DNA from 4 places in the Priestia sp. TRN 1309 genome. Region 4 is predicted to be linked to each of the others. Evidence: riboswitches for the same ligand, from Rfam matches in the RefSeq annotation. Region 4 holds a riboswitch; each other region holds the start of a gene.
The links. Region 4 has a riboswitch for S-adenosylmethionine ahead of mtnK (S-methyl-5-thioribose kinase). Riboswitches for the same ligand answer to the same signal wherever they lie in the genome.
Positions count from the first base shown of each region.

Region 1: linked by a shared signal. The riboswitch ahead of metK (methionine adenosyltransferase) and the one ahead of mtnK (S-methyl-5-thioribose kinase) in region 4 are both predicted to bind S-adenosylmethionine.
Region 2: linked by a shared signal. The riboswitch ahead of ACRPLQ_RS21070 (methionine ABC transporter ATP-binding protein) and the one ahead of mtnK (S-methyl-5-thioribose kinase) in region 4 are both predicted to bind S-adenosylmethionine.
Region 3: linked by a shared signal. The riboswitch ahead of ACRPLQ_RS02780 (hypothetical protein) and the one ahead of mtnK (S-methyl-5-thioribose kinase) in region 4 are both predicted to bind S-adenosylmethionine.

Region 1 is NZ_JBOZGM010000009.1:35,429-43,181, reverse strand. Features, by position in the region: gene ACRPLQ_RS24580 (alpha/beta fold hydrolase) at 1-471, opposite strand, end outside; gene ACRPLQ_RS24575 (gamma carbonic anhydrase) at 579-1,106, shown strand; gene ACRPLQ_RS24570 (phosphatase PAP2 family protein) at 1,298-1,822, shown strand; gene ACRPLQ_RS24565 (glycosyltransferase family 4 protein) at 1,841-2,986, shown strand; gene metK (methionine adenosyltransferase) at 3,020-4,222, opposite strand; SAM riboswitch class I at 4,355-4,472, opposite strand; gene pckA (phosphoenolpyruvate carboxykinase (ATP)) at 4,846-6,435, shown strand; gene ACRPLQ_RS24550 (DUF2584 domain-containing protein) at 6,470-6,712, opposite strand; gene ACRPLQ_RS24545 (alpha/beta hydrolase family protein) at 6,767-7,549, opposite strand; gene ACRPLQ_RS24540 (ABC transporter substrate-binding protein) at 7,722-7,753, shown strand, end outside.
Region 2 is NZ_JBOZGM010000005.1:305,314-313,066, reverse strand. Features, by position in the region: gene ACRPLQ_RS21085 (carboxymuconolactone decarboxylase family protein) at 1-60, opposite strand, end outside; gene ACRPLQ_RS21080 (MetQ/NlpA family ABC transporter substrate-binding protein) at 182-1,018, opposite strand; gene ACRPLQ_RS21075 (methionine ABC transporter permease) at 1,036-1,704, opposite strand; gene ACRPLQ_RS21070 (methionine ABC transporter ATP-binding protein) at 1,697-2,722, opposite strand; SAM riboswitch class I at 2,854-2,961, opposite strand; gene ACRPLQ_RS21065 (thioredoxin family protein) at 3,142-3,441, opposite strand; gene ACRPLQ_RS21060 (toprim domain-containing protein) at 3,456-3,806, opposite strand; gene ACRPLQ_RS21055 (YusG family protein) at 3,988-4,233, opposite strand; gene gcvH (glycine cleavage system protein GcvH) at 4,313-4,696, opposite strand; gene ACRPLQ_RS21045 (arsenate reductase family protein) at 4,832-5,188, opposite strand; gene ACRPLQ_RS21040 (acyl-CoA dehydrogenase family protein) at 5,305-7,089, opposite strand; gene ACRPLQ_RS21035 (acetyl-CoA C-acetyltransferase) at 7,113-7,753, opposite strand, start outside.
Region 3 is NZ_JBOZGM010000001.1:539,025-546,777, reverse strand. Features, by position in the region: gene ACRPLQ_RS02805 (PLP-dependent aminotransferase family protein) at 1-69, opposite strand, end outside; gene ACRPLQ_RS02800 (GNAT family N-acetyltransferase) at 182-580, shown strand; gene ACRPLQ_RS02795 (GNAT family N-acetyltransferase) at 610-1,449, opposite strand; gene alaP (alanine permease AlaP) at 1,690-3,093, opposite strand; gene ACRPLQ_RS02785 (DUF1540 domain-containing protein) at 3,409-3,567, opposite strand; gene ACRPLQ_RS02780 (hypothetical protein) at 3,668-4,012, opposite strand; SAM riboswitch class I at 4,076-4,177, opposite strand; gene ACRPLQ_RS02775 (hypothetical protein) at 4,299-4,595, shown strand; gene ACRPLQ_RS02770 (GNAT family N-acetyltransferase) at 4,608-5,054, opposite strand; gene ACRPLQ_RS02765 (hypothetical protein) at 5,136-5,576, opposite strand; gene ACRPLQ_RS02760 (glycosyltransferase family 2 protein) at 5,684-6,673, opposite strand; gene ACRPLQ_RS02755 (DUF6044 family protein) at 6,686-7,753, opposite strand, start outside.
Region 4 is NZ_JBOZGM010000003.1:156,473-164,225, reverse strand. Features, by position in the region: gene ACRPLQ_RS13135 (LutC/YkgG family protein) at 1-192, shown strand, start outside; gene ACRPLQ_RS13130 (PAS domain S-box protein) at 454-2,634, shown strand; gene ACRPLQ_RS13125 (methylated-DNA--[protein]-cysteine S-methyltransferase) at 2,654-3,157, shown strand; gene ACRPLQ_RS13120 (hypothetical protein) at 3,158-3,322, opposite strand; gene ACRPLQ_RS13115 (hypothetical protein) at 3,397-3,636, opposite strand; gene mtnA (S-methyl-5-thioribose-1-phosphate isomerase) at 3,761-4,819, opposite strand; gene mtnK (S-methyl-5-thioribose kinase) at 4,855-6,027, opposite strand; SAM riboswitch class I at 6,163-6,314, opposite strand; gene ACRPLQ_RS13100 (carbon-nitrogen family hydrolase) at 6,406-7,188, opposite strand; gene ACRPLQ_RS13095 (pyridoxal phosphate-dependent aminotransferase) at 7,301-7,753, shown strand, end outside.

The DNA.
Region 1 (7,753 bases), on a different contig from region 4:
TCGAACTTCTTGGTTTCTTGTTGCTTTTTCAACAGTAAGACCCAAATCAAAAAGTTTGTTCGGCATGACTTTATTTAATCCTTTAGATAACATATCTAAGTAAGCTGGTACTTGCTCTTTTAATCCTAGACAAGGTGAGGAAAGGATCGCACCCCATATAGGAAGATTTTTTGTCTGCAGCGTACGAATAACCGCCAGTCCTCCCATACTATGTCCTAACAGGAAAATAGGCAAATCATATTTTTGCGCTTCACGTACCCATTCTTCCACTTCATATACATATTCATCAAAGGATAGGATATGTCCTCTTCTTCTCGTTGTTAAGCCTTGGCCAGGAAGGTCTCCCATGATTACGTGCATTCCAACCGAACGCCACATCTCAATCAGCCAGCGATAGCGCCCGTGATGCTCCGCTGCTCCATGGACCATGACAATAACGCCTTTTGGATTTACTGCTTCCCATTTATGCATTTGAGTTACTCCTTCTTCCTTTTTTTGTTTACCTGCTTTAAAAACCTTTGTACACTTACATTAGAAGATTTACTACTTTTTTTCAACTAATAAAGGGAGATGATTTGATGATTTATCCGTATAAAGAAAAAATGCCTAATATTGCACCCAGCTGCTTCCTCGCAGACTATGTCACGATTACTGGAGATGTCACCATTGGTGAAGAAAGCAGCATTTGGTTTAACACCGTTATTAGAGGAGATGTTTCGCCTACTATTATCGGGAAACGAGTAAATATACAAGATCAATCAACACTCCATCAAAGCCCAAATGCTCCTTTGCTTATTGAGGATGATGTGACAGTAGGACATCAAGTTATTTTACACAGCTCCATCATCCGCAAACGCGCGCTCATTGGCATGGGCTCTATTATTTTAGACGGTGCGGAAATTGGTGAAGGTGCTTTTATCGGTGCAGGAAGTTTAGTGCCTCCCGGTAAAAAAATACCACCTAATACTCTCGCACTCGGTCGACCTGCTAAAGTAATCCGCACTCTGACTGAGGAGGATTTAAAAGATATGCAGCGCATTCGTACAGAATATGTAGAAAAAGGGCAGTATTATAAGTCTATTAAGAAATCTGATTCTTCATTATAAAGGAAACGTTCCCTCAGAAAGTCATACTGAGGGAATTTTTTTAGTATCTCCACAAACTCTCTAATCATGTTCTATTCTCTCCACAATTGTAAAGAAATTTCCATATTAATTTACATCGTTTTAGTACTGCCTCCACAATTAAAGATTAAACTGAATAATAAAGACGTATTTATTAAAAAGGGAGCGACTCTATGAAAGCCAAGTTAATTCAGTATGTATACGATGCCGAATGCCGATTATTCAAAAGTGTAAATCAACATTTTGATCGAAAGCACTTAAATAGATTTTTACGTTTACTAACTCATGCCGGCGGAGCCACGTTTACCATTGTGATAGCGTGCTTGCTGCTATTTCTGCATCCTTCATCCGTCGCTTACGCCTGTGCCTTTTCTCTAGCCGTTAGCCATATTCCTGTTGCCATTGCTAAGAAGCTATATCCGAGACAACGGCCTTATATTCAACTAAAGCATACAAAAGTATTAGAAAATCCATTAAAAGATCATTCATTTCCATCGGGGCATACAACGGCTATTTTTTCGTTAGTTACCCCTCTGATGATTACTTACCCAGCCTTCGCTGCCGTTCTTTTGCCGCTTGCAGTAACGGTAGGCATTTCAAGAATTTATCTCGGTCTGCACTATCCGACGGATGTCATGGTAGGCCTGATACTCGGCATCTTTTCAGGTGCTGTTTCACTGAACATATTTTTAGTCTAATTGATAGGAGGAGTACTCATGAGAATTGCTTTATTTACAGATACATTTGCTCCGGAAGTTAACGGAGCTGCTAAAACACTTTATCAATTTACTCAGTATGTCAAATCAAAGCAAATTCCCATCCAGGTATTTGCTCCTGAATTTGCTCATAATCGGTCGTTTTCACCGTATGTTCACCGCTCGCCTAGCATGCCGTTTTTCCTTTATCCAAACAGCCGCTTTTCATTGCCAAACGTTCTAAAAATTAAAAAGCAGCTGCAGGAATTCAACCCTTCTCTTATTCATTTGGCCACTCCTTTTACAATGGGGCTTTGCGGCTCCTATTACGGAAAAAGATTAGGTATTCCTCTTGTCGGCTCTTATCATACCAATTTTGATGATTATTTATCTCACTATGAACTTGAAAAAATGCGTGTACCACTGCAAAAATATATGAAATGGTTTTATAAACCTGTACAAAAATTATTCGCTCCCTCCGAAGTGACCAAACAGCAGCTAGAAAAACAAGGGTTTCACAACGTAGCTATTTGGTCGCGAGGGGTAAATCACAAATTGTTCCATCCCCACTATGACCGCTTTGATATTCGTATTAAATATAATATAAAAAAACCCTACATCTTAACGTATGTAGGAAGGTTAGCTAAAGAAAAGAACGCTGATTTTTTACTAAAAATTGCCCGATCTTTACCTGATCATATCCGCCACCAAGTTCACTGGCTTATTGTGGGAGATGGTCCTTTAAAAGAACAAATGCAACAGCAAGCATCTGAGCATATGACATTTACAGGCTTTCTTGAAGGTAAGCAACTTGCTCATATCTATTCTTCATCTGATTTGTTTGTTTTCCCTTCAGAAACAGAAACGTTCGGAAATGTCGTACTGGAGTCTCTTGCTTCTGGAACTCCCGTGGTGGCAGCAAATGCAGGAGGAGTTAAACAGATGGTTCAGCACGGGCGAAACGGCTACCTTTGCAAACCTCACTCCTTAGAAGAATTCAGTTCGGCTATTACAGGTTTACTTGATGATTTGCACCAGCGGCTTCACTTTGGCCATGCAGCGAGACACTATGCTCTTACTCAATCATGGGACGCCATTTTTCAGCATTTGCTTTCAGAATATGAAGATGTCGTAGAAAAATCTGCTGAAGGTATTCAATGGGCATAAAAAAAATCTCCGTTTTCACGGAGATTTTTTTTATTATTTAGCTAAAGCTTGAGTTTTTAATGCTTCAGCTTTGTCTGTGAACTCCCAAGGAAGCTCCACATCTGTACGACCAAAGTGACCGTAAGCTGCTGTTTGCTTATAAATTGGGCGACGTAAATCAAGCATTTTAATGATGCCTGCTGGACGTAGGTCAAAGTTTTTGCGTACTACATCTACTAGTACTTCTTCAGAAACTTTTCCTGTACCGAATGTATCAATTGAAATAGATACTGGCTGTGCAACACCAATTGCATATGCTAGTTGTACTTCACATTTATCAGCAAGATCAGCTGCTACAATGTTTTTCGCAACATAACGAGCTGCATAAGCTGCTGAACGGTCTACTTTTGTTGCGTCCTTACCAGAGAATGCACCGCCGCCGTGACGAGCATATCCGCCGTAAGTATCAACGATAATTTTACGACCAGTTAAACCAGCATCTCCTTGAGGGCCGCCGATTACGAAACGTCCTGTTGGGTTAATGAAATACTTTGTATTTTCATCAATTAACTCATTTGGAACAACTGGATTAATTACATATTCTTTTAAGTTACGTTGAATTTGCTCTAACGTTACTTCTGGGTGATGCTGAGTTGAAATAACAATTGTATCGATGCGAACAGGTTTGTTGTTTTCATCATATTCAACTGTTACTTGTGTTTTACCATCCGGGCGAAGGTAAGGAAGAATTTCTTCTTTACGTACTTCTGTTAGACGGCGAGCAAGTTTATGAGCTAATGAAATTGGAAGAGGCATTAATTCTTTTGTTTCGTTACATGCATAACCAAACATTAACCCTTGGTCTCCAGCTCCGATTGCTTCGATTTCTTCATCGGACATTTGACCTTCACGTGCTTCTAACGCTTGGTCTACACCAGCAGCGATATCAGCTGACTGCTCGTCGATAGATGTTAATACTGCACAAGTTTCAGCATCAAATCCGTATTTTGCACGAGTATAGCCAATTCCTTTAATTGTTTCACGAACTGTTTTAGGAATATCCACGTAAGTAGAAGTTGTAATTTCACCGCTTACTAAAACTAAACCAGTTGTTACGCTTGTTTCACAAGCAACACGAGCATTTGGATCCTTTGCTAGGATAGCATCAAGAATTGAGTCAGAAATTTGGTCACAAATTTTATCGGGATGTCCCTCTGTAACAGATTCTGACGTGAACAGACGACGTTGTGTTGACATCAGTTTTCCTCCTTATAAATACGATACATTGTGATACGGTACTCATTCCCTTATTTTCATTACACGTTAAAAAATATAAAAAAACCTTTCCTTGTATCGAGGAAAGGTATCAAATTCTACATAAGCCTTTCACTCTTATCGATCAAGGTTGTGCCCTTGCATCAGGTTAGCACCTTATCGTCTACACAAAAAAATGACGATGGTTGCTGGGTTTCACAGGGCCTGTCCCTCCACCAGCTCGGGATAAGAGAGTATCCGTTCAAGGACATATAATACATGAAAAAGCGCTTCACTGTCAACAACATTCAAATGGAAATCATCTCTTTATGTTTGAATCTGTTTTAATGTAACATACTCAAATTTAAAAATAGTATACCTTATTAAGAATGATCACGAAGTTTGGTTAACAAGACAGACCAAAAAAAGGCTTTCACTTGAAATAGCTTCACTTTTTTCGCTTCTAGCACATATACATGTGTCTAAAATAGGTATAACGTACATTTTTTTATAATACACAAACATTTTTAGTTAAATAGTATAGAATAATTAAATAAATGTGTTATACTAATTATAAATTTCAAACATTAATGAATAAATAATAGCTAAAAAGGAAGGTAGTGCACATGAGTACTGTTGATATGTCTATCGAATTAAATGGTTTGCTTCAATTAAAAACAACAAAACACCAATTATCTGTTCCACAACTTGTTGAAAAAATTCTAGCTCGACGCGAAGGAACGCTGACTTCTACAGGTGCTGTGTCAGTCGAAACCGGAAAATATACAGGTCGCTCTCCTTTGGATAAATTTATTGTAAGCGATGCTGTATCTTCAAAAACGGTTGAATGGGGACCCGTCAATCAGCCAATTTCTGCTCAGCGATTCGATGCGCTATACAAAAAAGTCTTAACCCACTTAAAGAAGCAGGATGAACTTTTTGTTTTTAATGGATATGCTGGAGCTGATAAAAAGTATCAGTTACCAATTCAAGTAGTTAATGAATTTGCATGGCACAACCTATTCGCTCAGCAGTTATTCATTCGCCCTTCAGCTGAACAAAAAACAAATGATGATGTGAAGCCGTTTACAATTGTAGCAGCTCCAACGTTCAAAGCTGATCCTGAAACAGACGGGACGAATTCTGAAACCTTCATTATTCTTTCATTAGAGCGACGCATTGTGCTAATTGGAGGAACTGAATACGCTGGTGAAATGAAAAAATCTATTTTTTCAGTGATGAACTTCTTGCTTCCTCAAAACAATATTCTATCCATGCACTGTTCTGCTAACGTAGGAGAAGAAGGTGACGTTGCATTATTCTTTGGTTTATCTGGAACGGGTAAAACAACGCTTTCTGCTGATGCAAACCGTCGTTTAATCGGAGATGACGAGCACGGTTGGTCAAGCTCTGGTGTATTTAATATTGAAGGGGGCTGCTACGCGAAGTGCATTCAGCTTTCCGAAGAAAAAGAACCGCAAATTTTTAATGCAATTCGCTTCGGCGCAGTACTGGAAAATGTAGTGTTGAATCAAAATACGAAAGTAGCAGATTACAATGATAATAGTTTAACAGAGAATACTCGTGCCGCTTATTCAATTGACTCTATTGATAATACGGTATTGCCAAGCGTTGCTGGGCACCCTACAGCTATTGTCTTTTTAACTGCTGATGCCTTCGGCGTCTTACCTCCAATCAGCAAGCTTACAAAAGAACAAGCGATGTACCATTTTCTGAGCGGATACACTAGTAAGTTAGCTGGAACAGAGCGCGGCGTAACATCGCCACAGGCTACTTTCTCTACATGCTTTGGTGAGCCTTTCTTACCTCTTGCTCCAACAACTTATGCAGAAATGCTAGGAAAGAAAATCGATGAACATAACGTAAATGTCTACCTTGTAAACACTGGATGGACCGGCGGTGAATACGGCGTGGGTGAACGAATGAAGTTAAGTTACACTCGAGCTATGGTTCAAGCAGCTCTTGAAGGAGAACTAGCTAATACCGAAACAGTAACAGATGCTATTTTTGGTTTATCGATTCCAACTCATGTTCCCGGAGTTCCTGATGAAGTGCTTCAGCCTTCTAAAGCATGGAACGATGCAACAGCTTATAACCAAAAAGCAACTGAACTTGCCGCTAAATTCAAAGCGAACTTCAAGCGTTTTAATGATGTAGCATCGGACATTTCAACATTAGGCGGACCTAGAGTCTAATAAAAAACCGATCGTCTTATAGACGATCGGTTTTTTAGTTAGTCGAATGTAATTTTGTCAGTTCATATGTGACAATGGTTTTTTCCTGCTCCATTTCTACCTTACGCACAACAGCAGTTCCAATACATTCTCCATTTTTCGTTTTGTGAATGTTTAATGGAATATCCAACGGATACAAACGATATCCTTTTTTCTCAACTTGAAAAATGTTATCTGTTACACGCTTTTCGTTGCCTTTTGTCACAATCATTGTATTTAATTCTAGCGGCATCCCCATTTTCTCTCACTCCTCACTGTTATTCTACTTGTTTTTTCTATCGTAGCATATCTTTTATTGCGCTTTCATCCACTTCGTTAACTTCTTTACCGTTTCTCGGTTTTCTTTTGGTGGAAAAGCATGTGGAAAGTTTTCAAAATACCAGCTGGTAACTTTTTTATTGGACTTCTTTAGTTTAGATTCGAGCTGATAGGAATGATCAATTGAGACGTTTTTATCTTCTAAACCATGAATAAGCAAGACCGGCGGCTCGACGAGATGAGCACGATGCAAAGGTGTCCTCCATTCGTATCTTTCAGGATATTTAGAAGGAGTTCCTCCAATCACCCGCTTCATCATTCTTCTTAAATCTTCTCTTTCTTCATATGTCAGCACCATATCCGTGACGCCTCCCCATAGCACAAGAGAACGGCTGTCTTTTTTTTCAATGGCTGTGAGTAAAGCCATCACTCCCCCTCGTGAAAACCCAAAAATATGAATGCGGTCATGGTGGACGTTAGGGAGCTGCTTCAGTAAATCGTAAGCAGCAAAAGCATCGTAACGATCATCTCCTGCAAAATCTTCGTTTCCTTCGCCTCCTTGATTTCCCCTATAGAACGGAGCCATCACAATAAAACCTTGTGAAGCAAATTGAATGAGTCGAGCAGGGCGAACCGTTCCTACGTTCTTAATACCTCCTCTTAAGTATAAAAAGCCGTCATACATTCCTTTTTCTTTTGGCTCTGCAAGCATTCCTTTAATCTTAAGCCCTTGACATGCATATGTAATCACCCACAGCGTCACGCGAGGATTTGATGATGGGAAACGCTGTTTATGAAGAATTGTTCCATCTTTCATTTTTTTCCTCCATTCTTTATATAACTAGCCTACTTTCTTCCGCTAAGGTTTACTTTCAGTCGTTGACTACTACTTCTTTGATTTTCCACATAGTTATATAGGCACTCACCTTCTTCCACTTCTTTACATACATTATCATAAAATATTTTATTACTTTAAGGAGGTTTGCTTTATGAAACCAATTAAATGGCTTTTTTCTTTGCT
Region 2 (7,753 bases), on a different contig from region 4:
AACACCCATTTTATAATCATGAAGTGCTTGCTCAGTTGAATGACGTGCTTCTTGCTGCATAACGTCAGCTCCCATCATCAGTAAAGTTTTCACGGTTAGTATGCGTGAGAAAAATAAGAGTTATTCGTTTTGATGCATACAAAAAAGCACTTGCCCAGAGTTGGCAAGCGCTTTTCTTCTATTATTTATTTACCGGCAATACTCCGCCTTTGTATTTTTCTTTAATGTAGTCTTGAATTTCTTTAGAGTGAAGAACTTTTACTAAAGCTTTCACTGTATCTTTATTTTCGTCACCTTTGTGAACCGTAATGATGTTTGCATATGGGTTATTTTCTTTGCTTTCCACTGCGATTGGATCTTTTACTGGATCTAAACCAGCATCGATAGCATAGTTAGCATTGATAACAACAGCGTCACCTTCATTGTTTTTGTACATTTGAGGTAACAATCCGCCTTCAACATCGGCTTTAAATTTTAAATTCTTAGGGTTTTCTACAATATCTTTAATTTGTGCGTCTGTTTTCTTTACGCCTGGTTTTAATTTGATCACGCCAGCTTTTTCAAAAATCGATAAAATACGTCCTTGCTCTGCTACTGCATCACGCATAATAACTGTGCCGTTTTTCGGAAGATCTTTTAAGCTTTTGTATTTTTTAGAGTAGATACCAATTGGTTCAATGTGAATGGCACCGGCACTTACGAAATCATACCCTTTTTCACCTTTATGATCTTTTAGCACTGAATTCATATAAGGAACGTGCTGGAAGTAGTTTGCATCAATTTCATTGTTTGCAAGAGCTGTGTTCGGTAAGATGTAATCTTGGAATTTTTTAATCTCTAAATCAATTCCTTGTTTTTCCAAAATAGGTTTTGCTTGTTCTAAAATTTCAGCATGAGGCGTATTAGATGCACCCACGACAATTTTCTTTTCATCTTTTGATCCATTGTTAGATCCACACGCCGCTAATCCTACTACTAGCGCAGATGTTAATGCTAAAGCTGAAAGCCATTTTTTCATAATAAATAATCCTCCCTTTATCTTTTATCAATTTTTGCAGTAATCGCATCTCCAATAAGTTGGATAATAAATACAATAATCAAAATTAAGATCGTAGCGGCTAGCGTTACGTCATTATGACTGCGCTGGAATCCTTCTAAATATGCAAGGTTTCCAAGACCTCCAGCTCCAATCACACCCGCCATTGCCGTATAGCCGACTAACGCAATGGTTGTTACTGTCAAACCGGAAATCAAAGCTGGCAGCGATTCAGGTAACAGCACTTTAAAGATAATAGTGCTTGTTGTGGCTCCCATTGATTTAGCAGCTTCAATAACACCTTTATCAATTTCACGCAGACCAATTTCTACAAGACGCGCATAAAATGGTGCTGCTCCAACAATTAAAGCCGGTAACGCTGCATTAGCGCCTAAAATACTTCCTACCAATGCTTTGGTAAATGGAATCAGTAAAACAATTAAAATAATGAATGGAATGGAACGAAAGATATTTACAACCGCCGACACAATGGCATATAAAGGTTTGTTTTGCCAAAGCTGTCCTTTGGACGTTAAAAATAAAAGCAAGCCCAATAAAATACCTAGAACAAATGTGGCTACAACTGAAATAGCCGTCATATATAGTGTTTCATTTGTCGCTTGAATAAAATCATCTAAAATAACGTTTGGAAATAGTTTCTCAAGCATTTGTCATTACCTCCACTTCTACCTGCTGCTCATGAATGTATGCAATGACTTTTTCAACTTCTGTTAATTCTCCGTCTAAATGAACGAACAACGTCCCGTATGAACCTGTTTGTGTATGAGAAATCTTTCCTTGCAAAATATTAATCGTTACATCAAACTGTTTTAAAATCGTTGTAATGAGCGGTTGCTCTGCTTTTCCGCCAACAAACGTCAGCTGAATAATTTGCCCGCTTGGATACAGCTCTTTTACTTGTTCAATCGTTTCAAACGTTTCCTCTGGTTCAGAAATCTGTTGAACGAATCGTTTTGTAATCGGCTGCTTAGGTTTTCTGAATACTTCTAGCACTTGTCCTTCTTCTACTACTGCCCCATTTTCCATAACGGCTACTCGATGACAAATTTTACGAATGACGTGCATTTCATGAGTAATCAATACAATGGTTAACCCTAGCTTCTCATTAATATCTACTAACAGATCTAAAATAGAATCTGTCGTTTGAGGATCAAGCGCTGATGTTGCTTCATCACAAAGCAATACTTTTGGATTGTTCGCTAGCGCTCGAGCAATCCCAACACGCTGCTTTTGTCCGCCACTAAGCTGTGATGGATAAGCATCTTCACGCCCTTCAAGCCCGACTAGCTTGATAAGTTCGTCTACTCGTTTCATTCTTTTTTCTTTTGAAATCCCTGCTATTTCTAACGGAAAGGCAATATTTTCTCGTACCGTACGCGACCACAAGATATTAAAGTGCTGAAATACCATACTAATTTCTTGTCTAGCTTTTCTGAGTTTTCCGCCTTTAATTTTTCCAATATCATTACCTGCTACTTCGACCGTTCCTGTTGTTGGTGTTTCTAATCCGTTTAGCAAGCGAATCAAAGAACTTTTCCCCGCTCCGCTATAACCAATAATTCCGTAAATTTCTCCTTGGTTAACGGTTAGATTCACATTATCAACAGCTGTTACTTGACCGCTTTTGGCCTGATAAATTTTTGTAACGTCTGTTAATGTAATCATATTTCTTCACCTTCTTTAATAAAAACTTAATTATGTTAGGTTGCCCTATAGGATGAAAAAGCCGTAAAACAATTTTCCCCATTAAAAAAGCCTCTCTGCGCATGACAGAAAGGCTCGATATTTAATCCTTTCTCTCATCTTTCAAAGCGCATAGCTTTGCAGGAATTGGCACCATTTCAGTTAGTCTGACGGTTGCCGGGTTTCACAGGGCTCAGTCCCTCCACCTCTCTTGATAAGAGTTCGCAACAATTATTTTGTTTTTAGGAAATATTCATTCATTTATGAACATTCATGAGTGTGATTTTAGCATGTGTCAGATAGGCTGTCAACAGATTTTGTTCTTGGGATAATATCCCAAGATTTCAACAGCCCCAACGGTTCGCTCTCTTTCAACTTCTTCATTTTAAACAAACGTTTGATTATCGAAGCTCCTCGAGTACGTGCTCGATGGAATGAAACGCGTAGAGTTTTTTTACCATTTCACCATTTTCCACTTCAATCAAACAAGGTACGCTTTCAATAGAAAATAATTCTGCTTTTGAAGGCATATAATTTAAATTGCTCATTCCGATGGTTACATCCGGCAGCATCGCTTCTGCCACGGTTAACATTTTTTTTGCCAGCTGACATGTCCCGCAAAAAGGCGTATGGAAAAAGATAAAGGCTCTTTCTCCTTCTTTTAACTGATCATCCAGCTGTTTTTCGCTCCATTCTTGCATGTTGCTCATTCCTTTTATGTTAAAAATTCTGCATTAACATCGATATTGGCACTCAGCAATACTGTTGCTATGTGATGTCTAGGGGCGGCAGCAACTTCTCGGTACATTTTATCAATATATAGATGCTCTGCTTCCGGAAGCTCTCGTTTAAATTGTTTTCTCAGCTTATTCCCTGAATCATCAGAGTCAACGAGTATGTATACCTCTTTGTTAAAAGTACAGTCAATAATTTCATCCAGCTTTGATAAACTAATCGTACCGTTTGTACAAATAATTTCAATTGGTTCTCGAATGATATCTTGAATACGCTTTTTATCTGACTTTCCTTCGACAATAATTACTTTTTCAATTTCAATTAGCCCCATTTTCATCACCCATAATCGTCAGTTGTATAGTAACATCATTTCTTTATGCTATACAATATTCGTTAATGTATCACAGTTCACCTGTTTTTTAAAAGAAATTTGCAAGAAAGAACTCTTTTAAAAGGCAGTTTAGGCCATATTATCTCTATAAAACAAGAAAAACAGCGGCAGTTGCCACTGTTTAGCACCATCCTGCTTCTTCATCGCAGTCTGTATATTTTTGCGTTTCACCTTGTTTTTGTACGTCCGCGTATTGATAGAACTTATTATTTTCTTGCGAATATCCTTCTTCAAAGCGGTATTCATTGCCGCTTGTTCCGTAGCTAACTTCACCAATTGGCTGCTTATCAACGTATAATTTCATACCGCCGTCATGAAATTTAGCTGTAACGCGATCTGTAACGTCCATTTTTTGTTTTTCAAACATAAAAAGACACTCCTTTAGCTTGTTTACTAATAGAGTGTCCAGTCAAAAACTTTTCATAAAGACAATTTATGGAGGAATATTATCCTTCGTTTGTCATTTCTTCGTATTGCTCTGCTGTCATCAGCTTGTCTACTTGAGAAGCATCAGATGGTTTGATTGTAATCATCCATGCTTCTTCGTATGGAGATTCATTAACAAGTTCAGGACTATCGCCTAAGTTGTCGTTTACTGCTACAACTTCACCGCTAATTGGTGCGTAAAGCTCAGAAACTGTTTTTACTGATTCAACGCTACCAAACGGCTCGTCAGCTTCTACTGTTGCTCCTACTTCTGGCAGTTCAACGAATACGATGTCTCCAAGCTCAGCTTGAGCGAAATGTGTAATACCTACGCGGACAACGTCTCCTTCTGTTTTTACCCATTCATGCTCTTCAGAATAACGCAAATCTTTTGGTGTACTCATCTTAATCCCTCCAAAATATGTATCGTAATTTGTTTATATAAAAAGCGCCTTCAATGTGGAGAACACTTTCTACAACCTAAAATAACTTCCTATTAACAGTGTAACGTAAAAGGTAAAAATTTTCTATTTGAAAACTTACTTCCACACGTCCTCAAACTGCTCTTCTTTGAAGCCAAGCGTTACTTTTTGTCCATCTGTTAGCAGCGGACGCTTAATTAACATGCCATCTGACGCAAGAATAGACAGCAGTTCTTCTTCACTCGCACTGCTTACTTTATCTTTAAGCCCTAATTCGCGATACTTTTTACCGCTTGTATTAAAGAATTTTTTTAATTCTAAGCCGCTGTTCTGATAATAAGACTGCAGTTGCTCTTTTGTTGGCGGGTTTTCTACAATATGAATTTCTTCATACGCTACTCCGTTATCATCCAGCCACTTCTTTGCTTTTCGGCACGTACCACACTTTGGATATGAATAAAAAAATAATGACATTTCGTCAACCACCCTTTATTTTAAGCTTTTTTCGTATTTTAACACATCCTTTATCATTTACCTAGATAGAGGCTTCTTAAACAAAAAGAAGCTCGCGAAGCGAGCTCCTTTTTCCCTTAAACTGTGAACTTCTCTACTTCTAGAAGTGTTTTTGCAATCTCGCGCTTTACGCTAATCACATTGATTGGTGTATAGCGCGTTAACTTGCGAAGAGACGAAAGCATGACTCTAAGCGTATCACCTTGTTCAACGCCAATTAACGTTTCTTTTGCATCTGCTTCAATTCGATTAAATGCTTCTTGGCAAAATACTTGCGTATATTTTACTTTCAAGCTGTTTTGATCTGCACCTGTTTTGGAAATCGCTTTTTCAGTACGTAAAACAGTGGATTCCATTGCATATACGTTACTAATCATATCAGAAATATTAACGAGAATTTCTTGTTCTTTCTCTAATTCTTTACCATACTTCTGTGCAGCTAGACCTAAAAGCAAGAGCGCAATTTTCTTTCCATTTTGCACAAGCATTTTTTCTTGATCTAACGGCTCATTGCCTACTTCCTGCGGCATAAGCATCATCAATTCTTCTTGAAGCGTTTGTGCTTTTTGAAGCAGCGGAAGCTCTCCTTTTAGCGCTTTGCGTAAATACGTGCCTGGTACTAAGAGACGATTAATTTCATTTGTCCCTTCAAAAATACGGTTAATGCGGGAATCGCGATACAAGCGCTCGATTTCATACTCACTCATAAAACCATAGCCTCCGTGAAGCTGCACCCCTTCATCTACGATGTAGTCAAGAGATTCCGTGGCAAACACTTTGTTTAATGAGCATTCAATAGCATATTCAGCAATGGAAGCGGCAATTTGTTTTCCGTCTTTTTGCTGTTCTTCTGAAAGCTGGCCCATATGGTCTTCAAAAAGTCCTACCGTACGATAGACGGAGCTTTCAGTTGCGTACAATTTAGAAGCCATTGTTGCTAACTTTTCTTGGGTTAATGAAAATTTAGCAATGGGCGTTTTAAACTGCTGACGCTGGTTAACATATTGAGACGTAATTTCTAACGCACGTTTACCTGCTCCAACTGCTCCAACTCCAAGCTTATAGCGCCCAATATTTAAAATGTTAAACGCAATCACATGACCTTTTCCAATTTCACCCAACACGTTTTCTTTTGGAACAAGCGCATCTTCAAGAATCAACGTTCTTGTCGATGAACTCTTGATTCCCATCTTCTTCTCTTCCGGTCCAACCGAAACGCCTGGGAATTCTCGTTCAACGATAAAAGCAGAAAATTTATCGCCGTCGATTTTCGCATACACCACGAACACATCAGCAAATCCGGCATTCGTAATCCACTGTTTTTCTCCATTTAACACATAGTGTGTACCTTCTGCGTTAAGGCGAGCTGTTGTTCGAGCACCCAGGGCATCGGAACCAGAACCAGGTTCTGTTAACGCATATGCTGCTATTTTTTCCCCAACTGCTAAAGCAGGTAAATATGCTTGCTTTTGCTCTTCTGTTCCAAATAAGACGATTGGCAATGACCCAATTCCTACGTGAGCACCATGAGTGATGGAAAATCCGCCTGCTCGAGACATTTTTTCAGCAATTAAAGCCGAGGTAATCTTATCTAAACCGAGTCCACCGTATTCTTCCGGTACATCTGCACCAAGTAACCCTAATTCACCAGCTTGTTTTAATAACTTTACAGAGCGGTCAAACTCATGCTTTTCTAAATATTCCACTTGTGGAAGGACTTCATTTTCTACAAATTCATCTGTCGTCTTGGCAATCATCTTTTGTTCAGATGTATAATCCTCCGGCGTGTAGACGCGGCTTGCATCGCCTTCTTCAATTAAAAAACTCCCACCTTTAATCATTTGTTTTGTTTTATTTGACATGTTCATATCCCCCTTTGAAATGATTATGCTAACAATTCAAATACACCAGCAGCTCCCATTCCTCCGCCAATACACATGGTGACAATACCAAACTGCTCATTTTGACGCTGCATTTCGTGCATTAAGCTAAGAGTCAGCTTAGCTCCGGTACAGCCTAATGGATGACCTAAGGCAATAGCGCCTCCGTTTACATTTACTTTATCTTCATTAATATTTAATTCACGAATAACGCCAAGTGCTTGAGAAGCAAATGCTTCATTTAATTCAAACAGTCCAATATCAGAAAGCTCCAGCCCAGCTAGTTTAAGAGCTTTAGGTATGGCAGCTACCGGGCCAATCCCCATTACTTCAGGCGGAACACCTCCAACTGCAAATGAACGAAACTTAAGCAAAGGCTTTAACCCTTCTGCTTCAGCTTGTTCTTTATCCATTAGAAAAACGGATGCAGCTCCGTCACTTGTCTGCGAAGAGTTTCCAGCTGTTACGGATCCTTTAATCGAAAAAGCTGGACGAAGTTTCCCTAATACATCCGCAGTTGTGCCAGGACGAACTCCTTCATCTTGAGAGAACATCAGCTTTTGTTCACGGAGCTTATTGTTTTCATCCACTTTTCGAAGCGTCACTTCCACCGGAACAATTTCGTCGTTAAACTTCCCTTCTTGAA
Region 3 (7,753 bases), on a different contig from region 4:
GTAAGTATAAAGCTGCATGTATAAGGGATCTGCTTTTCTTTTATCGAGCAAAGGCATTAACTCTAACATGATGTTCTTTCCTTTCTAACTGACACTATTAAATTTACTGTTTCTGACACTTATTCTCAGTTCAGATTCTTCATATACTGGACTATATCTTATAAATCAAGGAGATGACACAATGACCATTACTTACAAAACCAACGTCTCAATCCGTGCCGAACAAGCTGCTGAAGTGTTTGTACATTCAGGTATTAAACGTCCGGCACAAGATCTTGATCGGATTCAAAGAATGCTTGATCATGCTTCCCTTACCATTACCGCTTGGAAAGACAGCGAACTCATTGGCATAGCCAGAGCGTTAACAGATTTTAGCTACTGCTGCTATTTATCGGATTTAGCTGTCGTAAAAGACTATCAAAATCAAGGAATCGGCACACAGCTCATCAAGCACGTTCAATCAGAAATCGGTGAAGAAGCCGCGCTCATTTTACTTTCCGCTCCTTCTGCAATGAACTACTATCCAAAAGTCGGCTTTCATCAGATTGATAATGGGTTTAAAATTGGGAGAATTCGGTAGACGCGAAGAAAGGAGCTTCTCCTTTCTTTTTATCCAAACGCCTGAGCTGCTATAGCAAAAAGGTTGCCCTGTCTAGCAGATAGGGAATTGACGCCATACGCCATAACAGGAGGCTCATTTTGAAGCTGAAATCCGTGATTTTCCACAAGTTTCTTTAACGTTTCCTCATGAGAAGACAGGTCAATTCTCAGCTTTTCTTTGTAACTCTTCGCTAGTTCATCAATGACTAGCATTGCTGCTTCAGCGTGTGGAGCAACTACGGGACCAATCACGATATTGCTCGGGGTACGAACCGCTAAACCATAACCCATTATTTTATTTTGTTCGTTTTGTAAGACAACTGCTTTTTCAGCTTGCTGAATTCTACTTTTTAAAAATAGCTTTCTATTATCTCCAAATGCTGCTTCATCAAGCTTTAAAACCTCTTTGAAGTCCCTTCTCGTTAAGGATCGTGTATAAAACCCTGAAGCTTTAAATGCTCTTGGTATGTATTCACTGCTTATATATTTACTTACATAGTCCACGGTTTTGAACCCTGCTTTTTTATATAAGTGCTCACCTTCTTTTGTCGCAATTAAGTAGGCATTCACCTCAGGAGAAAGAATTTGCAAACAGTGCTTCATGAGCTGCCCGGCTAACCCTTGTTTTCGATAATCTTTTCTCACAATTACCATTCCTATAAAAGCTGACTGATTTTCATATAAAACTACTGCTACGCTTGATACAATGTCACCTTTCTCATTTCTATGTCCAAATACGTCTCCAGTTGAAAAAATCGTATGTAAATCCGCTTCGCTATAATCCCATTTTTCCAACTTAGATAGCACTAGCAAACCCTTTATGTCTTTTTCACTAAATCTTTCTATCATTTCTGCCTATTTCCTCCCAACTTTTCGATGCACTGTGTGGCGTTAAAAAACGTAAAACTACCATACTTATCCACTTCCAATTACCATTTAATCATTAATGAATTCTCTAACTAAATAGTACAGAATAAATAGAATATTTTCTACATTATTCATATGTATCAATAATCCCTTCAAAAAAACTAATCATTCGCACATAAACTAATGAAAAAAGACCTCTTTCCAAGAAAGAGGTCTTTTCGTTCATTTCACTAGCTTTTGCTCAGTCCCAGCTGAACCTTGACTTCGTTTATGAAATCCTTTTGCGTAGTACGCGATAATAAGACCGATAAACCATAGTGGTCCGATAATAACTGCAATTCTTGTATCTGGATTGTACGCCATAAGAACAACCACCAGCGCTAGGAACGCAAGTGACACATAAGACGTTAACGGAAATAAAGGCATTTTGTATTTTAACTTTGCCTCTTCACCTTTTTTTAGCGTTTTGCGATACTTAATTTGAGAAAGCAAAATAATTCCCCAAGTCCAAATCGCACCGAATGTTGCAATGCTTGTTACCCACGTAAATACTTTGGCAGGCACAATGTAGTTTAACGCTACTCCGACTAATAACGCACCCGCTGATGCTAAAACAGCTTTTCCAGGTACGCCGCCTTTTGTCAGCTGACCGTATCCTTTTGGAGCTTCTCCGTGCTCTGCTAAGTTAAACAGCATACGGCCTGTACTAAAAATACCGCTGTTACAAGAAGAAAGAGCTGCTGTTAGCACCACAAAGTTAATAATGCCTGCCGCTGCTGGAATCCCGATTTTTTCAAATGTTAATACAAACGGGCTTCCCTGTGAACCAATTTCTTGCCAAGGATAAATCGACATAATGACAAATAATGCACCAACGTAGAAAATAAGAATACGCCAAAAGACCGAATCAATCGCTCTTGCTAGAGATTTTTCTGGATTTTTCACTTCTCCCGCGGTAACGCCGATCATTTCAATTCCTAAATATGCAAACATAACCATTTGCAGCGACAGTAAAATACCTTTGAATCCGTTCGGGAACAGCCCGCCGTTGTCCCATAAGTTTTTAATACCCGTCGCAACGCCGCCGTTCCCGATTCCAAACACAATCATTAATAATCCAACGGCAATCATTAACACAATCGCTAAAATTTTAATAAGTGCAAACCAAAATTCCAGTTCACCATATGCCTTAACAGCTAAGAAGTTAACTGTTGTCATGATGACAAGCGCCGATAACGCCCAAATCCAGTTTGGTACATCCGGATACCAATATCCCATATAAATACCAACGGCTGTAATTTCAGCCATACATGTTACAACCCATAAAAACCAGTAGTTCCAACCTGTTAGATAACCAGCAAGGGGCCCTAAATAGTCGCGCGCGTACTTGCTGAATGAACCTGCAACAGGTTTTTGAATCGCCATTTCTCCAAGTGCTCTCATAATAAAAAACATAATCATTCCGCTAAATCCGTACGCCAATAATATTCCCGGCCCTGCTAATTTAATAGCAGATGCAGATCCAAGAAACAGCCCTACCCCTATGGCTGCTCCTAAGGACATCAGCGTCACATGTCTTTCTTCTAACCCGCGTTTCAATTCTTTCCCCTGAGTTTTCCCCTGCATAAACGTCTCCCCTTTTTCCAATCTGTCAAAACGAGATGAATACAGCTTTTTGTTAGCGCTTTCATATAAATTTATGCTAAAAGTCAGCTAGGCTGTATATTTTTATTCTATCACCTTTCTCTCGTTTTTCTTTTGTCGAAAAACAAAAAAATTATCGTATCATTTTGTTTAAACGCACAATTAGACGTAGACACTGCTTTTTTACTATGTATTTATTATCGCACCTAAGTAATAGTATTTTTTAAAAAATAGAAAAACGCCGACTCAACTCCGTCAGCGCATCGTTCATTTTATGCTTTTTTATAAAACTAGCATTTATCTCGCGGGTTCAAAAGTTTTACAGCCAGGTTCTTCCGTTTCAGAAACATGGTGACTACTTTCAGGACTCACAACGTAAATGGACTCTGCACTGCATTTATTTCCCGATTTCCAATACATGCACTCATTCACTTCACATAATACACCTTGGGCCACTGTTATCCCTCCTTTTTTTGTCTTATCTATTTACTACCCGAAATAGAACGCTTCTAACATTTACATGCAAAAAAACCGCTTGTTTATCAAGCGGATCCTTTTACTGCGTGTGTTCAACATACTGTTTTTTAGCTAAATATAATTCACGACTCAGCGTGATCCGCCGTTCTCTCAAGTTCCTTAATTTAACTTGAAACTGTTCATTAGTTGGCTCTTCTTGAATTAAGCGATACGTAAAAGAAATATCTTCATTTAACTGTTTAAAATCTTCCCATATTTCTTGAACGAGTGCGGATTGTTTGTCTTCAAATGAACGATTTTGCTTCGTTTTTAGCGCGGCTAAAATTTCCTGCTGCCACGTTTCGTCTTTTAGTTCTTTTGCTAACAAGTATAGATCTAAATAATCATCAACGCTTAGCGCCTGTTGTGTATTTTTCAATGTCATCACCTTTTCTATACGAAATGTTTCTTCCTAAGAAGAGGATTTCATCATAGAAAAAGATTCCTCTTCTTATCTGTCAGAGCTAGGCTATGCTGGAATTAGCACCATTCAATAATTGTGGTTGCTGAGGCTTCAAAGGGCCAGTCCCTCCACCTCTCTAGATAAGAATATTTCGTTTTTAAATTATTTCTGACTATTCTAATATGTTTTATATGTTATGTCAATAGCTTTTCAATAAAAAGAAAAAAGAAGTAAAATATGGTATGCTTTCATAAAGGATGGTGAGCACATGAAACGATATATGTTATCTGCTTTTTTGGGAAGCTTGCTGCTGCTTCTCAGCATTGCTTTTTCATCTACTTTCCATATTGCAATTGTCAAAACAACCGGAAGCATTGGAGGGATTATTTTAGCAGCAGCGGCTTTGATTATGAACGCACTTGAAGATCCCCCCTCCTCAGATCATACAGGTAGAGGAGCTGTTGAAGTACTAGATAAAGGCGCTGTTTGGGCTACTTATTTACTTTTACTTTCATTACCGAACCTCATCGCATGTATAACATCTTATGTTTTATGGACTCGCTGACATTCACCAACATTACGGACGTTTTGCCACCTGTAGGCTCATTGATATTTGTTTATCTACAAATCCAAGTTCACGGTACACATGCTGTGCAAAATTCCCAGCATGAACGCTGAGTCTGATTTCAGGGTATCCTTTGATAGACAATTCATCAATTGCTTTTTGCATTAACGGCTTGGCTAGACCTTGCCCGCGGTATTCTGGTAAAACATATAACTCGTAGATAAAGCCAATTTCTGCTTTTGAAAAGAAGTCGGCAGATGGACCGACAAAAACCCAGCCTGCAAGTTTATTTTCTTGTCTAGATACTAAATAATAACACCCTTTTTCAAGGGCATTATCAATTAGTTCATTTACGCGTTCAGTTGACGGTTGAAACTGATGCGTTGTTCCTTCAAACAGCGCATCAGCAGATTTCGTCCGAATTTCCTGTATTTCTTCTTCAGTAGCTTTTGCAATCATCACAATCTCTCCTTTCGTGTTCGTTTTCCACATACAGAGATAAATTCCTGCAAAAAAAAGTCTTCGCCTAAGCGAAGACTTTTATTTAAATTCAAAATGTTCTTGATGGTTGCCTTGTTCATCCGTCCAGTTAATCATGATGTCTAAGCCTGCCGCTTTTCCAGGAACAGCAAAATTGGCATAGCGAAAACGCTGACCGCTTTTGCTTAAGTTAGACCTTTCAATAGGAGAAAACAAGCTGTATTTCGCCTTATTTTTTCCTTCGTGCCGAAAAGCTTGGACCTGCACACGCTCTACGTCTTTTCCAATGTTTTCAACGGTTAATCCATATGTATGATAGACGTTATTTTTCCACTTTAGCTGATTATCTCCCGTCATGCTCGCTTTTGTCAGTTCGACCGACCATTGTTCAGATGATTTCTTCATTGGAAGTTTCTCAATCGAAAGAGCGCTGACATGAATGGTTGCAAAAGCAAGCCAAACAAAACAAAAAGTGCTGACTGTATAAAGTAGTCTTTTCATAGATTTTGATCTCCTTAGAAATTTTAGTAGTAGCATCTCCTATTACCTTAAAAATTATGATAAACACTTTAACAAAAAAGCCTCTCCATTCAGGAGAAGCTTCTTAATTAATGCATCAGCAAATCTTTTTGTGTGTCTAACGAGTGTTTTGTATATAAATCTCTTTCAATCGCATATTTAGGACGCTGTTTCACTTCGTTGAAAATCTTGCCAATGTATTCTCCGACAAGACCTATTCCCATTAGCTGCAGGCCGCCTACAAGCCAAATTGATAAAATAAGAGACGTCCAGCCAATTTGCGTATGATCTAAATATTTTTGAATCAGCGCATAAATGCCAAACAAAATACTAAAGAGAAACGAAGCTCCTCCAAGCAGCGTCAGTAAGCGTATAGGTGCTACGCTAAAAGACGTAATCCCGTCAAATGCAAAAGCGAGCATTTTCTTTAGCGGATATTTTGACTCACCCGCCGTCCGTTCTTTGCGGTCATATGTGACTTCCGTGGAGCGAAATCCTACTAATGGTACAAGGCCCCGCAAAAAGACGTTTCCTTCTTTATATTTCATGAGTTCACCAAGAGCACGTTTGCTCATAAGGCGAAAATCAGCGTGATTTTGAACGAGCTGAATTCCTAGCTTGTTCATAAAACGATAAAACCCTACTGCCGTGGTTCGTTTGAAAAATGTATCGGTTTCTCTGCTGTCTCGAACGCCATATACAACTTCATACCCAAGCCAATATTTCTCTACAAAAGTACGAATGACGCTGATATCATCTTGCAAATCCGCGTCAATGGAAATGACGCAGTCAGATTGCTTATGAGCTGCTTCTAGTCCTGCAAGCAAAGCATTTTGATGTCCTACATTTCGCGCTAACTTTAACCCTTTTACAAACAAATTGCTGCAGCTTTCTTTTTCAATAAGCGACCACGTGCTGTCTTTACTTCCATCGTCTACAAATAAAATAGTGCTTTCACTTGATACAAGTCGTTCATTAATCAGTTCTTTTACTACAGTAGTTAATTGAAAAGACGTCTCTGTGAATACTTCTTCTTCGTTGTAGCATGGAACCACGATCGTTAAAATAGGTCTGTTCATGTTATTGCCCCCTTACTTTGCTTCATATACATACACTTTCCAAGCGGACTGTTTATCGTTAAATGCTTTTAAAAAGTGCAAACCGTCGCTTTCAGCATTTTCAATTGGCACAGCTGAAAAAATATAGCGACCGCCCATTTTTTTAAATTGGCTGATATTAAGCTGCAAATGACGAATTTTTTTCGTTGAGTCTTTTCGGTAATCATATTTTTTACCTAGCTCGCTAACAAACACATAGCAGCGATTGCCCCAGTGATCATAGTAGCTTTCTAGTTTTTTATTTTTATCAAGCTCTTTGGCAATAATTTTGCGAAACTCATGTTTATATGTTAACGGATAGAAGTTGTTATACGTATCTAGCGTATAAAAGCCGTTATACTGAGCAATTGATGGATGAAGCCCTATGCTCGCTACGCGATAAGATGATTTAGGTTTTCCAATATATCTGCTTATTTCATCAAACTGATGCACAGCATAAAATTCTTTGACTGAAGGCTCGTGATTGTAGCGATAGTAAAGTTCAGGATTTGCTATAAATAACACAAGCAGCTGTAAAATCAAACATACCCACACAAACTTTTTCCACGCCTTGCTCCTTTTCCATAAAACATAGCTGCCAACGGCAAACATCAAATAAATAATGAGCGGGCGTAAAAAGTGAAATCTAGCAAAGTTGAACGTATTAAAAAGCTGATATTTTTCTTTTAGCGGCTCCCAACCTTTATAAAACCAAAACGCATACCAAATCGACAGTAGTAGATTAAGAATAAATAACTGCAAAAACGTTTTGTCAAGCTTTTCCTTGCGATTTCGAGCAACAAACCACAATACGACAAAAGAAAGCGGTAAAATGACAAAAGTATGAAGCGTCATTACATGCGTATGCCCGAGCGTATAGTTCTTCAAAGCAAGGCGAACGGAATGTCCAAAGCTTAGAGTAGAGCTTAAAAATTCATTTCGACTCGTCGGGGCCTCCGGAAATAAAAGCGAATCAACAAGTCGGTATTCAATGAGCAGAAAGACAGCAGTCATCGCTGCAATACTGCTTAAAAAAGGAATATTCCACGCTCGTTTTTTTAC
Region 4 (7,753 bases):
CAAAGCTCCATTGTCCCTCGCATGACACAAGCTGCTGAAATGATTCATGAAAAAGTAGAGCGAGGAGAAACGATTGCTTCTTGCATTAACTTTATTACGGGACCGAGCAATTCAGCTGATATTGAAATGAATCTAGTCGTTGGCGTGCATGGACCTATTCAAGCCACTTATATTGTAGTGAATGATCGATAGAGGCTTGGGAAAACGTATTTTAGCCGAAGTGAAAAACGAACCGTGAATCAAACATGTTGATTCACGGTTCGTTTTCTTTGTTATGTTGAGCATAGGTTTCATTTTGTTATGTCCCAGCCTCTTTTATTCATGCTCCTTTTTTAAATAACGGGAGAATGTGAAGAAATGTCGCATTTTGAATAAACGTGACTAATTTTAAAAAGGTAAAAAGCAAATCTTGTAGAATACTAAGTCTATAGATAAAAGGTGGGGAAATGGGAAGTGCAAAAGAAAGGAGCAATGAGCATGTCACCACACAGAGAATTAACATCTGAAGCTGCGCAAAAGCAGCAAGGTGAATTAGAGCAGCTACGAGCTATTTTTAATGACGTATTAGATGCCATTGTCGTATTTGATGAGTATTTTCAAGTTATAAATGCCAATGAATCAGCCTGCGGGCTGTTTGAAAAAACAAAGGATGAGCTATTAACGTATCAAATGAAAGATTTTCTGATGTATTTTCCGTATGACATGATTGAAGCGTACTATCCAGCGCTTTTAGAAGAAAGCTATTTCAAATATGAAGGCGCGATGACGCTTCAAAGCGGCATGATGAAACATGTTGAATTTACTTCACACAAACATAGTCACATGTCGGGCATTATTGTGTGTACATTTCGAGATATTACGCAGCACAAGATGATGGAAAATGAAAGGTTTATTAGTCATCATATGTTTATGGATGTATTTAATGAAGCGGTAGATGGAATTGTTATTTTTGATCGAACTGGTCAGCTTATCGATGCGAACCCTTCATTTTGCGAGCGATTAAATTATACAAGAGCACAGCTTTTAACTAAAACGTTAGAGGAGCTTGTAGAACCTACTTATCATTATAAAGTGAAAAAATTATGGAGAACTCTGCATCAAGAAGGAAAGACAAGCGGCGAGCTGCCGATTAAGCTCGAAAATGGAGACGTTACTTTTTTTGAATTTACCACAACGGCTAATATATACAGTCAATACTATATGTCCATTATGAGAGACGTGACGGAAAAACGGCTGATGGAGCAGCAGCTGTTGAGAAGCGAAAAAAATTTCAGGGCTATTTTTGAAAATGCGATTGAAGCCATTTTGATTTGGAAAGACGATGGGGAAATCTTAAACGCTAATCTTGCTTCGTCCCGTACTTTCGAGCTGCCGTTGAACAAATTGATTGGAAGTAATTTGTATACGTTTATCGATAAGCAAAGCTTTAGTGCATTAAAAATGCTGCAAACATTTCAAAAAGAAGGAGAAATTCGCAATCAGCTTCCTTTTTACATGCCAAATGGAGAAATCAAACAGTTGGAATTCACAGGGAAAAAAGGCATTATAGAAGGAGACCATTTAACCATTTTTCGAAACATTAGTGAACGTACAAAAATCGAACAAGAGCTTCGGAATAACGAAGAGAAATTCAGACAGATTTTTAATGGTTCGATCGATGGGTTAGTTTTATGGGACGGCAAGCGAAATATTATTGATGTGAATTCTTCTCTTTGTGATATTCTCGAACTCAGCAAAGAGGAGATTTGTGCGCATTCCATGGAGGATTTTATTTCTTCAGCGAATTTAGATGCGGTCATTGAGCATAAAGAAACAATTGAGGAAAAAGGGGAAGCTGAAGGAGAGATTACGTACGTTACGGGGAACGAAAAAGTTAAAAACATCGAATTCTCTACGAAAAAAGATATCTTGCCAGGTCTATATATGACGCTTTTAAGAGACGTAACGGAACGAAATCAAATGCAGGAGCAGATTCGGAAATCGGATACGCTTCAAGTAGTCGGACAGTTAGCAGCTGGGATTGCGCATGAAATCCGCAACCCGATGACGGCTTTAAAAGGGTTTGTTCAGCTGCTAGAAAGCAGCATTCAAGAAGATCACTCTCTTTATTTTGATATTATTAAATCCGAATTAAAAAGAATCGAAACCATTATTACAGAGTTTCTAGTACTCGCTAAGCCACAGGCCGTAAAGTTCGAAAAGAAAAATCTAGCTGCGGTTGTTAAAGAAACGATTGATTTATTAAATGCTCAAGCGCTTTTAGAAAATATTCAGTTTGAACTAAGTGTGTCCCCTCAGCTGCCAATGGTATACTGCGAGCCGAACCAAATTAAACAAGTACTAATAAATGTAATTAAAAACGCAATTGAAGTTACGTCAAACGGGGGAAGAATTTTTGTTGAAGTCTATTCTACAGAGCCGCACTACGTGACGGTCTCCATTCGAGATCAAGGAGACGGAATGCCCGAAGAGCGCATCAAGCGCTTAGGGGAACCATTTTATACGACAAAAGAAAAAGGAACGGGGCTTGGTTTGATGGTCTCATATAAAATTATCGAAGAACATAAAGGGCGAATTGAAGTGGAAAGCAAAATAGGAGAAGGAACGGCTTTCCGTGTTATTCTTCCAGCCTAAACAGAAAGGATAAGCGAGTATGTACTATGGAGAAATGAACTTATTTTCTGATTTGAAAATTTATATTGTAGCCTCGGAAAAAGGGGTTCAACATATTTGGTTTGATAGCGATGATCACAACGAGCAGCTTAAAAAACTTGTCCATGACGAGAATTATCACCTTGTGAAAGAAGCGAAGCGGCAGCTTCAGGATTATGCTGAAGGGCGCACGCTAACATTTGATGTGCCTTTGGATATAAAAGGAACAGACTTTCAAAAAGAAGTGTGGTTAACGCTTAAAGGTATACCTTATGGACAAACGTGGTCTTATAGTGATGTAGCGGAGTCTGTTAATCGCTCTAAAGCCGTAAGGGCTGTGGGACAAGCGAATCGTCGAAATCCACTGCCTATTATTTTACCTTGTCACCGTGTTATTGGTAAAAATGGAGCTTTAACAGGTTATGCAGGTTCCCAAACTCATATAAAAGAAAAACTATTAATGCTTGAAAGAAATGTAGCAAAAGGCGCTCTGGAGTTAAAATAACTATTCACCGTCTAATTTCCAGCCTTCTCCCTGCACAAAAACACCGTCAATTTGCTGAGGAGAAGGGAGGGAATTTAGTTCTTCATCTTTGGATAAATCGAATAGCTGATATTGCTGCTTGCGATTTAACGCTTTGTTTTTATCCGTTTTTTGCTCTGCACTCATTTTTACTCCTCCTTATTCAAAAAGAATCCCCTATAATATATGTAGAAAAAGCAGAGAGTACTGTTACAATTGTGTTACAAATGCAGCCAAAAAGCGCTGTTTAATAAAAAAGGTTGAGACATAACAAAATCAATGTCATCTAAAGATGAACAACTCGTATAGATGAACTGAACCGCTTGTGACACCGCAGTTGATTTCCGTGCAAGACTTCGCTTTCCGCGGGCGGCCGCTGAGCCTCCTCGTCGCTTGCGCTCCTGCGGGGTCTCACCCCTTCCGTTTTTCCCGCAGGAGTCTTCACCTTGCCCTCCAATCAACTGCTAGAAGGAACGAAACAGATAAAACGATATTTACCATCACAAAAAAACGAACCACTAATCAACATGTTGATTAGTGGTTCGTTTTGCAGTGGGGCTAAAATACTTTTGTCCCAGCCTCTTGTTATTGAGCAGATTGCAGCAAAACTTTTTGAATGGATTCAAAAGACGGGGAATGGATAACTCCATGCTCTGTAATAATGGCCGTAATCAGTTCGCTTGGCGTCACATCAAAAGCTGGATTGTACACAGAGATTCCGTCTGGAGCAATTTGCGTATCTCCAATGTGCGTTACTTCTTTAGTCGAACGTTCTTCAATAGGGATGCTGCTTCCGTCTTGAATAGATAAATCAAATGTGGACTGCGGCGCTGCTACGTAAAATGGAATACCGAATGCTTTCGCTAAAAGAGCAAGTCCATACGTTCCAATTTTGTTAGCCGTATCGCCATTTGATGCAATGCGGTCAGCACCTACAATGATCCCATTAATTCCTTTTGTTTTAATGGTATGAGCAGCCATATTATCCGTAATCAGCGTAACGTCTACTCCCGACTGCTGAAGTTCCCATGCTGTTAAGCGAGAACCTTGAAGAACGGGTCTTGTTTCACAAGCAAATACTTCAAGCGGAATATCGCGCTGCTTAGACAAGTGAAAAGGTGCTAATGCTGTTCCATAATAAGCTGTAGCAATTGAACCAGCATTACATATTGTCATGATTTTATCTTTCTTTTTAAATAAAGAAAGGGCATGATCTCCAATTCGGTAGCACGTTTCTTCATCTTCTACTTGAATTTGAATCGCTTCATGAACAACTTTTGTTTTAGCTTCATTAACGGACGAAGCGGATTCAGCGCTTTTCGCTACGCGGTCCAATGCCCAAAATAAATTGACGGCAGTCGGGCGTGAACTAGCTAAATACTGTTGATCTAGAGCTAGCTTTTTGTTAAATTCCTTGACTGAATCCGTGTCATAGCTAAGCGCAGAAAGAGCAAGACCAAAAGCCGCCGTAATGCCAATTGCAGGGGCTCCGCGTACTTTCAAGGTAGTGATAGCATCCCATACGTCTTTAATGGTTTGCAGCTTAATATATTCAACTTTGCCAGGAAGCTGCTGCTGATCTAATAAAGTAATATATGATTCATTCCATTCCACTGAGCGCGGAAGTGATAGTGTATTTGTCATGCTGATACCGATCCTTTCATTGTGTACATTATTCGTTATCGAAGTAAATGTTCAAATTCATTTGGTGAAACGTCTTGTTGGTGCAGAAGTAAATAGCGTCCAATTTTTAACGCAGTACGTTTAGCGTTAATTTTTCTTTCCTCTGAAGAAATTTCGTCTAAGTCCGCCACGTGAGCTAAGCCAATCGTACGTCGAATGATTTCACACCCTGCATATCCAACAGCATCTTGCCACGTTTGCGTTAAAATTTCATGTAACAAGCGCTCATCTTTAGCGAAAGGTTCAGTGTTTTCAGAATGCCAAAGCGCAGTAAAGGTATCTTTAAATACGTTCCATGTGTTCGTAATGTGTGCAAATAACGGTTCGCGATCTGTTTTTCGAGAAAGAGCATTTAAAAATAAATTTGCAACAAATTGGCCTAAATCGAATCCAAACGGACCGTAAAAAGCAAACTCTGGATCAATCACTTTCGTTTCTTGACTGCTAGCAAATATGCTTCCTGTATGTAAATCACCGTGAATTAGCGTTTGGGCATTTGTTAAAAATTTATATTTTAATTTTGCTGCTTGTAACTTTACATCTCCATCGTTCCACAATTCTTCTACATCAGGACGCAGCGCTTCTTCAAATTCATTTGTATCGATATCAAAAAAAGGATCTGTAAAAACTAAATCTTCCGTAATATTGCATAAGTCCGGATTGCTGTACTTGACGACTTCTTCTTTTTTATCCTGAGGCTTTAAGGCAAAATCCGACGTTTTGAATGCAATATGTCCTAGAAAAGAACCGATATGCTGTGAAAGCAGGGGATAACTTTCTCCTTGAATAAGTCCGGCGCGGGAAATCGTTAAATGAGACAGATCTTCCATGACCGTAACAGCAAGCGTTTCATCGTGGTAATACACAGCTGGTACGAGTTCAGGGGTAAATGCACCGAATTGCTTGAGCGCATTGCTTTCAATCGTGGCACGGTTCAAGGATAGAGGCCAGCTCTCGCCTACAACTTTTGCATAAGGAAGTGCTTGTTTGACGATAATGGATTTATTCGTTTGATCATTTATGATGTGAAAGACGAGATTTAAGTTGCCATCACCGATTTCACGGGCAGTCAGTGCTTCTGTGGCATCAAAGAGACCTAGCTTTTTCACAAGTTTGATTGCTGAAATTTCTGTTAAAGGCTGATACTTCTCTGTTTTTGTTGTTGACATTAGAATCCCTCCATAGTTTATTAAACTGATTTGTTTACTAAGTTAATAGGTTTAAGAATGTATGGAGGCTTTTATAATTTTAGAAAATATAAAAGCCTCTTTCGTTGGAAAGAGGCTTGATTGTAGTGTTCAAACCTCTTATCTGCCAGAAAGAATTACTTTCTGTTGGAATTAGCACCGTGCCTTTGTAAAAACATGTTTTACGGGTGTGATCCATCTTAGGATGGAATGACGGTCGGTTGCTGGGCTTCACAGGGCCAAATCCCTCAGCCAACTCTTGATAAGAGTACGATTACTTATTCAATTTTGATTTGTTTGAAAATTTTATGTTATCTGGTGAAAATCGTATCATGCAAAAAAACGGCTGTCAATACATAATTAATAAAATTCTGTGCGGCGATCTGTAAAGACAGGAATTTGTTTACGAATTTCTTTTACAAGTTCCAGGTTAACGTCGGCACTTAAAAGTTCTTCGCTATCGCCAGCTTCAGCGATTATTTCTCCCCACGGATCGATGACTAAGGAATGTCCGGCAAATATGTTATTAGGATCTTGGCCTACACGATTACACGCGATTACATAGCATTGATTTTCGATTGCGCGGCTAATGAGCAGTGCTTTCCAATGGGCAAGTCTTGGAGCCGGCCACTGAGCAACAACAAATAAGACTTCTGCTCCGCTGCTAGTATGCACGCGAATCCATTCTGGAAAACGAATATCGTAACAAATAACTCCTGCGCATAAAGACTGTTCAAGTGTAAAAAGATTTTTTGCTGTTCCTGCTTCTAGATAGAGGTGCTCATCCATTAATTTAAATAAGTGCAGCTTACTGTATTGTGACACTTCACGACCTTTTCGGTCGAAAATATACATCGTATTTGTGACGCCTTGCTCTGTTTTTTTCGCGATCGAACCTGCCACAATATTTACTTCGTTCGTTTTAGCAAATTGAGAGATTAATTGCTTGGCCTGCTGTCCTTCATCATCGGCAATTTCGTCTAGCCGCGTCAAATCATAAGCTGTATCCCATAGCTCAGGAAGCACAAGGATGTCAGGGTTTTCTTTTAGAGCTTCCGTCATTTTTTGTTGAATATATTTTCGGTTTTTAGTTGGGTTTCCAAACGCAATATCAAGCTGCAAACACGTGATTTTTACACTCACTTTATCATCCGTCCTTTTTTTAGTAGTTGAAAAAAATGACTTTACAAGTTGAGTATTACAATATATTATTTGTGACTAGAATTTCAAGAATTTTTTGAGAAGGTGTGCGATGATGAAACAATTTGAGCAATCGGAACTATTAAAAAGTTTACCAAAACAATTTTTTGCATCACTTGTAGGCAAGGTAGGAAAAGTAATGGCCCAAGGGCACGACGTTATTAACTTAGGGCAGGGAAATCCTGATCAGCCTACTCCTTCACATATTGTAGAAACACTCCAAAAAGCAAGTGCTAATCCTATGCATCATAAATATTCTCCATTTCGGGGGCACCAGTTTTTGAAAGAGGCCGTTGCGACTTTTTATAAACGAGAATATGGCGTTGATGTGGATCCTGAAAAAGAAGTAGCTATTTTGTTTGGCGGGAAGGGTGGACTTGTTGAAATCCCGCAGTGCTTATTAAACCCTGGAGATACGGTGCTGGTTCCGGATCCTGGATATCCTGATTACTGGTCTGGAGTAGAGCTTGCAAAAGCAAAGATGGAAGTGATGCCGCTCACGGCTGAA